Proteiniborus sp. DW1: one gene and its partner. The protein of the gene in region 1 binds, or shares a complex with, the protein of each later gene. Links are inferred from orthologs where the notes say so. Each region holds a gene or a part of one and is shown on either strand. Other genes may lie near its edges.

Evidence for each region.
Region 2: the proteins of dnaG (region 1) and dnaB are in contact, whole or in part, in a crystal structure (PDB 2R6A), measured with the Geobacillus stearothermophilus proteins. The link is inferred for Proteiniborus sp. DW1 from one-to-one orthologs. Residues at the interface, in WP_049624496.1 of Geobacillus stearothermophilus: Lys456, Leu457, Leu458, Pro459, Ala460, Asn463, Ala464, Leu467, Leu535, Leu536, Ile537, Ala538, Gln544, Glu545, Asp548, Tyr549, His552; in WP_033016901.1 of Geobacillus stearothermophilus: Ser13, Glu15, Ala16, Gln18, Glu91, Leu92, Asp94, Ala95, Val96, Pro97, Thr98, Ala99, Ala100, Asn101, Tyr104, Tyr105, Ile108.

What each region holds. Positions count from the first base shown.
Region 1 is NZ_FMDO01000039.1:41,773-47,503, forward strand. The notes cover bases 1-2,893. They hold dnaG (DNA primase), read right to left. Parts: upstream 2,414-2,893; coding sequence 587-2,413; downstream 1-586. Other genes in these bases: rpoD (RNA polymerase sigma factor RpoD), read right to left, coding at 1-561; DW1_RS10100 (deoxyguanosinetriphosphate triphosphohydrolase), read right to left, coding at 2,566-2,893. Outside these bases: more of DW1_RS10100, read right to left, coding at 2,894-3,582; DW1_RS10105 (pyruvate, water dikinase regulatory protein), read right to left, coding at 3,765-4,580; DW1_RS10110 (helix-turn-helix transcriptional regulator), read right to left, coding at 4,594-5,223; DW1_RS10115 (glycine--tRNA ligase), read right to left, coding at 5,462-5,731. UniProt on the Escherichia coli protein: RNA polymerase that catalyzes the synthesis of short RNA molecules used as primers for DNA polymerase during DNA replication.
Region 2 is NZ_FMDO01000058.1:49,297-52,846, forward strand. Bases 684-3,550 are described here. They hold dnaB (replicative DNA helicase), read right to left. Parts: upstream 2,856-3,550; coding sequence 1,512-2,855; downstream 684-1,511. Other genes in these bases: DW1_RS14500 (GNAT family N-acetyltransferase), read right to left, coding at 892-1,470; rplI (50S ribosomal protein L9), read right to left, coding at 2,935-3,384; DW1_RS14515 (DHH family phosphoesterase), read right to left, coding at 3,384-3,550. UniProt on the Escherichia coli protein: The main replicative DNA helicase, it participates in initiation and elongation during chromosome replication. Travels ahead of the DNA replisome, separating dsDNA into templates for DNA synthesis.

The sequences.
Region 1 (5,731 bases):
ATAAGTACTAAACTTAAATCCTTTTCTATAATCAAATTTTTCTACTGCTTTGATAAGCCCAAGATTGCCTTCTTGAATAAGATCTAAAAATTGCATTCCTCTTCCTACATATCTTTTAGCAATACTAACCACTAGTCTTAGATTTGCTTCAGCAAGTCTTCTTTTAGCCTCTTCATCACCTTGCTCCATTCTCATTGCTAATTCTGTCTCTTCATCTGCATCAAGTAATGGAACCTTTCCTATTTCTTTAAGATACATTCTAACAGGGTCATCTACACTAATTCCTTTTGGAGGTGATAAATCTTCTTTTTCAATGTCTATTATCTCATCGTCTTCCATATCTTTATCAATCAATATATCTTCTTCTTTATCACCTACTATATCTATTCCCATTTCTTCGAAATTTTGATATACTTCATCTATTTGATCAGTATCCAGATCTAATTCCTCAAGAGTATCCATAATTTCTTTATATGAGAGCATTCCTTGCTTTTTTCCTTTATCTATCAGGCCTTTAACAATGCCCATACTTGGTTCTTTTTGCTTTTCTGAATTGTTCATTTTAGTCCCCTCCCTTCAGCAAAGACTACTGATGTAGCTTTAGTTCCTTGTCTATTTCGATTATTTTTAAACATAGTTCTCGTATTAATTTCTCAACATCTCCTTTAAAACTATCCTTGTTATTCTGTATATTGGCAATTTGCTCCTTGATATCATTCTTCTGAATTTTTAATTCATAATAATTTATTTTTTTTATATAATCGTCTGCAGCTTTGACTTTTTCATCTTCATCAAAGTCATCTTCTAAGTTAATAACTTCTTTAAGTTTTTCAAGCTCTTCTCCTTCAAAGTAAGCAATGATTCTATCTAGATGTATTTCTTCTTCATTGTCATATGCATCAAATATAATTTCAGCAACTCTCCTATACACTTGATCTAAAAAATCACTGGGCAAAAATCTTCCTTTTATATGGTTATATATTTTTTTGTCTTTAATTAAAAAATTTAATAAATTCTTCTCCGCCATTAAATGTCCTGGCTCAAGATTGTACTTCACTGGCAAAATATTATATTTATTAGTATTCCTATAATTATTATTAATATACTTGTCCTTAATACTGGAATTAATCTGTCCCTTCTGCTTTATTTCTTCTTTAATTGCTTCTATAGATATATTGGTTTCTAAAGACACTTTATTAATATAAGCATCGCGTTCTATAGGACTTTCAACTTCTTTAAGCATATTAGATATTTCTTTAGTAAAGTCAATTTTACCTTCTAAAGTATTTAGATTATATCTTTTTTTATAAAATAAAATTTTAAAATCTAAATAATTGTATGCGTTATTTAAAAAATATTGAAATCTATCCATTCCATTTTCTTTTACAAATTCATCTGGGTCTTTACCTTCAGGAAGAAGAATTACCTTTGCTTCTATCTTCTCTTCTTTCAAAATATCTAAAGCTCTACTTGCAGCATTTAACCCTGCATTGTCTGAATCATAGCATATATAAATATCATTACTATATCTTTTTAACAACTTAGATTGATTAGGTGTTAAAGCAGTTCCTAATGATGCAACACAGTAATTTATTCCATGTTGGTAAAGTGAGATTACATCCATATATCCTTCTACTAAAATAATTTTGTTTCTGCAATACTTTTTTGCAATATTTAAACCATAAAGATTATTTCCTTTAGAGAAAGCTGATGTATCAGGAGAATTTAAGTACTTAGGCTGAGCATTCCCAGTTGTTCTCCCTCCAAAGCCAATTACACGTCCCCTAGTATCTATTATAGGAAACATAATTCTTCCCCTAAATCTATCATAGTATCTATTACCATCACTATGCTTTACAACCAGACCTGACTTCTCAATCTGTTCTAATGAATATCCTCTATTTAACAAAAAAGATAATACATCATCCCAGCTATCTCTTGAATATCCAATTCCATATGCTCTTATGGTTTTTTCTTTCAATCCTCTATTATATAGATAATCTAGAGCACTTCTGTCATTTAACAAGTTATTATGAAAATATCTTGCAACCTCTTTATTTATATTAGTTGCAATTTCTTTATCTTTTTTAGTTTTTAAATCTACATTTGCTTCTTTTTCATCTATTGTTATATTCACCCTATTTGCCAATAATTTTACTGCTTCAATAAAGTCTAAATTTGTGTATTTCATAATAAATGATATGACATCTCCACCTTCTCCACATCCAAAACAATGGTATATTTGCTTAGAAGGAGAAACAGAAAACGAAGGTGTCTTTTCATTATGAAATGGGCATAATCCAATAAAATTTGCTCCTGCATGTTTTAGTGTAATATACTCAGTGATAACATCTACTATGTCATTACTTTCCCTAATATCTCTTATAATATTCTCATCTAAAATATATGGCATTTAAACCACCTTTGTTTTACTATTCGTCATAAAAGTTCATTTTCCTTCTTATTGTTTAAGTCTATTTTAATATTCTATTTATAGTATATAGTATACGGAAATTCAAAAACATCCAGAATTATATTCGACATAATTCTCTAATCTCCTTCTTTTTAATATTGATTCCATGATTTGGGCACAAAGATTTCTTTGTATTTATTAATTACATATCTATCTGTCATTCCAGCAATATAGTCACATACCATATCCTCTTGATTACAATCCAAGTCATCATAAATGCTTTTATGCTCCCTTGGCAGTTCATCAAAATTATTCATATAATATTCATAAAGAAGTCTGATTATTTTTTTTGCCTTTTCTTCTTCACTTTTAGCTTTTCTATTTAAGTAGACGTTTTTAAACATAAAATCCCTTAACTTGTCTGTATAATATTTCACTTCCTCACTCATACTAATTTTATCCTTATTGTAGCTATTAAGTATAACATCTTTTATCATGGTATTAATCCTTTCTCCATGCTTCTCTCCTAACATCTTTAAACAGTCTCTAGGTAACATGTCCTCTGAAATAATATTTGCCCTCAGTGAATCGTCTATATCATGATTGATGTAAGCTATTCTATCAGCAAATTTGATTATTTGCCCTTCTAATGTTACAGCTAGAGAGTCTCCTGTATGATTTAATATTCCATCTCTTACTTCATAGGTGAGATTTAAGCCCCTTAATTTTCTGGTGCTCTCAAGCAAGTCAACTACTCTAAGACTTTGAACATTATGTTTAAAACCATTTCTATGGATTTCATCTAGTACATTTTCACCTGTATGTCCAAAAGGAGTATGTCCCAGATCATGTCCTAATGCAATAGCCTCAGTTAAATCTTCATTTAGTCGTAAAGCTCTTGCAATTGTTCTAGAAATTTGAGATACCTCTAATGTATGAGTTAGCCTTGTTCTATAGTGATCTCCTTCAGGTGCAATAAAGACTTGGGTTTTATGCTTTAGTCTTCTAAAGGCCTTGGAATGAATAATTCTGTCCCTATCCCTTTGAAAATCAGTCCTAATGGAACACTTTTCTTCTTCAATTTGTCTCCCTCTTGAATTCTTACTTAGGGTTGCATATTTTGAAAGAAGAATACTTTCCATTTTTTCTGTTTCTATTCTAATATTCATAAATCTGCACCTTCCTGAATAATTAGTATCTTGAGTTTTGCCAATAAAAATAATTTTATTATATATATACCACAAAATTACCCATAATCCTTTATTGATTTAAAACTTTATCCATAGATTTAAATAACAATATGGATAAAGCAAAAAGAGTACTGCATTGAATGCAATACTCACAAAACATCTTATATTTCACTAGTAAGCTTTATCATTTCTAAAATAATACCTGCTGTTTCTTCAACCGCCTTAGTTGATACATCTATAACAGGGCATCCTAACTTTTTCATGATTTTATCAGAATACTCTAACTCGACTCTAATCCTATCCATACTTGCATAGTTAGCATTGTTGCTTAATCCTAAAGCCCTTAGTCTCTCTTGTCTAATTTCATTTAATTTAATAGGATTTGCAGTTAATCCTATTATTTTTTTAGAATCTAGTTCAAATAACTCATCTGGCGGTGGTACTTCCGGTACTAATGGAACATTGGCCACCTTCAGGTTTTTATGCGCTAAATACATACTAAGAGGAGTTTTTGATGTTCTAGAAATTCCCACCAGTACAATATCAGCTTTTTTTATCCCCCTTGTATCTTTTCCATCATCATATTTTACTGCAAATTCTACTGCCTCAACCTTTCTAAAGTACTGCTCGTCTAATTTTCTAATTATTCCAGCTTCTCTTTTCGGTTCCATACCAACTATGCTTTTAAGAGAGTCAAGTACTGGAGTTAAAAGATCAATAACTTGGATATTATACTCTTTAGCCTTCTCTAATATGAATACTCTTAATCTTTCAATTACAATAGTAAATACTATTATACATCTCTCATGTTTTGCTTCCTCAAAAACTTCTAATATTTGCTCCTCATCTGTAATAAAAGGAAATCTTCTCGTTTCATACTTTCCTGAATTAAACTGACTAATAGCAGCCTTAGCTACTTGTTCACCTGTCTCTCCTATTGAGTCAGATAATACATATATTATGGTACTCTTACCCATACTTAACCTCCTATCAGCTATTGCATAAATCTACAAATACTCTTATTACATTAGTTTTAGAAACTCTTCCTATTATTCTATACCCGCTTTTATTATTTATAGAAGCCTCTTCAACTACTGGTAAACTGTCAACTTGGTGTTCAATTATTTTAGTTGCAGCATCTAAAACACTTTCTTTAGGTGTAATAGTAATTATATTAGGCATCCTTGTCATAATAACGCCTACAGGAATATTATTCAAATCAATACCACCAATAGCATTTTTTAGAAAATCCTTCCTTGATAATACTCCAGTTAATAATCCATCTGATGTAACATAAATAGAACCAACATCTTCTAAGAACAATGTGACTATAGCATTGTAAACTGTAGTCTGTTCATCTACCACAATAGGCACTGATTTTATTTCCGAAACATTTATACTTTTTATCTGTTCTAGAAGAAATGAAAAAGCTTCTTTTCCACTATAAAAATAACCAACCTTAGGTCTTGCATCAAGTATTCCTGACATAGTCAATATTGCTAAGTCTGGTCTTATAGTAGCTCTAGTGAGGTCTAGCTTTTTAGCTATTTCTTCACTAGTTATTGGCTGACTAGTCTTAACTATATCTATTATCCTTTCCTGTCTTTCTGAAAGCTGTATATTAATCACCCCTTCAACTTTTGGGTATATTCTAAGGTTATTTTAACAGAATTTATAAAATAAATCCATAGGTACTAAAAAGTCATAAAATACGATAAGATATGCTTTAATGTAGTTAAATCAAATTATATCATATTCCATAAAAATAGACCCTCGGCTTTACCTAGAATGACAATGGCTAGATATTGAGCCTATTGTTCATACTTAGTAGCTAAAAGGGTCTTTTAATCAATAAAATTTAAAATTCTATCTTCTCTTCTATAATTCTTTCTAAATCTTCTATCTTAACCCTTTGTTGTTCCATTGTATCTCTATTTCTTATAGTTACACAATTATCTTCAAGTGAATCAAAGTCATATGTTATACACAAAGGAGTTCCTATTTCGTCATGTCTTCTATATCTTTTACCAATGCTACCAGATTCATCATAATCAACATTAAATTTCTTTAATAGCTTATTGTAAAGGTCTAATGCAGGTTCATTCAATTTTTTTGTAAGAGGAAGAAC
Region 2 (3,550 bases), on another replicon or contig:
ACCCTCAACCTACTGATTACAAGTCAGTTGCTCTGCCAATTGAGCTACGCCAGCATATTCCTTACTTTAAAATGGCGACCTGGAAGGGACTCGAACCCTCGACCTCCAGCGTGACAGGCTGGCATTCTAACCAACTGAACTACCAGGCCAGGTAGTAATTAATTTATTGCTTTGCAGTATAATGGTGGGCGCAATAGGGCTCGAACCTATGACCCCCTGCTTGTAAGGCAGGTGCTCTCCCAGCTGAGCTATGCGCCCATTATTTTATGGTGACCCTACCGGGATTCGAACCCGGGTTACCGCCGTGAAAGGGCGATGTCTTAACCGCTTGACCATAGGGCCATTAATGGTGACCCATCCGCGACTCGAACGCGGGACACCCTGATTAAAAGTCAGGTGCTCTACCGACTGAGCTAATGGGTCAAGTCTTTTTTGGACTACTCTTAATATATTACAGCATAGGACAACCAATGTCAACAGTTTTTTTATAATTTTTAAAAGGTAATATGTCCCAAAATATATACAGTCTAAATACGCTTTTATAAAGATGATATAAAACTAAGTAAGCTATTCTTGGAGAATATAAGATCAGGTTCTTTAAATAATAACACCTAAGCAAGGCTTTAATATCTGCTATAAAAATAACTACAAAAAATTATCCATCAAATTTTTATAAATCAAAAAGACTTTTATTGAAGCTCATTAATAGAAGGCTCTTGGTTATAAGAATTACAGAGTAAAACTTTTCTATTCCTTATAAAAATAGGTTTAGCTTATGCGCCAAACCTATTTTTATCCACAGTTTTTTAAAAAAATCAATTGACTTATCCACATACTAACAGACATATGCACAAATGTTCGATACTATTATGTGGATAAGACATATATAGATTACCTTTTTTGAACCTTCATCTCATAGTATTTACAATAAACTATATTATTTTTGATTGTAAAATACTCTTCATTCCATACATGACTTTTCTCATCGTATGCTTGCTCCATAAGGTTTGAGTGCTTTGATTGGTACTCTCGTGTTATTTTGAATCCACATTTTTCATAGCATCTTATTGCACGCTTATTAAATTTAGCCACATCTAAATACAAGGTATTCATTTTCATAACATCAAAATAATAACCTAATACGGCCATTAATGCGTCAGAACCATATCCTCTATTCAGTACATCAGGATTAAATACTATGCCAAGTCTAGCAGCTCTCATTATCTTTTTGATGTTCCTTATATTTATATAGCCTATCATTCTATCTTCCTCATCTAAAACTGAAAAACATCTAGTATTTTTTCTAGAAGTCCTATAATTAAACCAGCTTCTAACCTCATCATCACTAAAATTCGGAAAATTATAGTCCTTAAATAATGGATCATCATGCTTACCCCAGTTTCTCATCTCAAGCACATCTTCATATGTCAGCAACCTTACCTTAACCCTATTTCCTCTTACTTCACACACTAGCCTCTCCCCCTGATTTTAGAGTGTGGTTTCACAATTTTCTATTGTCTCGGTTTTTCTAAATTTAAAAACTTGGTGTATTCTCCCATAAATACTAGCTCTACAGTACCTGTAGGTCCATTACGATGTTTTGCTATAATAACTTCCCCAATATTTTTCTTTTCAGAATCAGGGTGATAATAATCATCTCTATATAGAAACATTACAATATCAGCATCCTGCTCTATGGCTCCAGATTCACGAAGATCTGAAAGTATAGGTCTATGATCAGCCCTAATTTCAGGTGCACGAGATAGCTGTGATAGGGCTATTACTGGACAATCCATCTCCTTAGCCAACCCTTTTAATCCTCTTGAAATAGCTGAAATTTCTTGCTGCCTATTTTCATTTCTTCCTTCACCTGACATTAGCTGCAAGTAATCTATCATTATAAGGTCTAAACCCTTCTCCATCTTAAGTCTCCTGCACTTAGCCTTCATTTCCATTAAAGTAATACCTGGTGTATCATCAATAAATATTTTAGCTTGAGACAGTGGTCCCATGGCCCTTAAAAGCTTTGGCCAATCTTCTTCATCTAGTCTACCATTTATTATCTTCTGTAGTTCCACATGAGATTCAGAACTTAACATACGCTGTACCAACTGTTCTTTTGACATCTCAAGACTAAATATGGCTACCGATGCATTTCCTTTTAATGCAGCATTAACTGAAAGATTAACGGAAAAGGCAGTCTTACCCATAGATGGTCTAGCTGCGACAAGGACAAGGTCAGATTTTTGGAGGCCTGATGTCTTTTGATCCAAATCTATAAAACCTGTTGTAAGCCCAGTCAAATCACTCTTATTTAATGCCATTTGCTCAATTCTAGAGAAACTTTCAAGAAGCACTTCTTTTATAGGATCCAACCCTTCACTACTTCTTTTTTGAGTAATCTCAAATATTTTTTTCTCTGCTGCGTCTATGATTACATTTATATCTTCATCTGCTTCATATCCCTTTGCTATAATATCATTAGAAGCACTAATGAGTCTTCTTAGTATTGATTTTTCTTCAACTATTTCACAATAAAATCTTATGTTGGCAGTAGTAGAAATAGCCTCAGATAAATCTGCAAGATATAAAATTCCTCCTACAGCATCTAAGGTATTCCTTTTTTTAAGCTCATCAGACAAAGTTATTAAATCTACTGGCTCATCTCTATTATAGATTTCTAAAATTGCCTCATATATTTCCCTATGAGCTTCCTTATAAAAATCGCTAGGCTTTAATATCTCTGTAGCTGCTATTATTGCATTTTTATCAAGTATCATTGAACCTAATACTGACTGTTCACCTTCAATGCTATGAGGAGGTACTCTGCCTAATGCTTGCATTTCGGTTGACATACTATCACCTCTTTAACTGTGTATAACGAACACAAGATACTAGATGAGTAAGTGCATCAAGTATCTTGTAATGTCTAGTCTATTCCTCTGTTACTTTTACCTTCAATTTTGCTGAAACATTAGGATATACCTTTACATCTACTATGGTAGTTCCTATAGTCTTTATGTTCCCACCTTCAATGTCCATTTTTCTTTTATCTATGTCTATATTATGTTGCTTTTTAAGTGCATCTGATACATCTTTTGTTGTTATGGAACCAAATAGCTTCCCATTTTCACCTGATTTTCCTTTTAACTCTACAGTCAATTCTGATATCTTTTCTGCTAGTTCTTTAGCTTTAGCAAGCTCCTCTTCCTCTTTAATTCTCTTTGCAGCTTTTTGTTCTTCTAATACTTTCACATTTCCCTCTGTTGCTTCCTTAGCAAGATTTTTAGGAAATAAAAAGTTTCTTGCATATCCATCCTTTGCGTTAACTATTTCTCCTTTTTTGCCTAGTCCTTTTACATCTTGAAGTAAAATAACCTTCATTATTTTTCACCTTCCTCAAAATATTCTCTTATTGCTTCTTTTAGCATTTCTTCTGCTTCATCTATATCCACATTATCTAGCTGGGCTCCAGCCACCGCTAAATGACCACCGCCACCTAGCTTTTCTAGTATAAGTTGTACACTAATATCACCTAGGGACCTTCCAC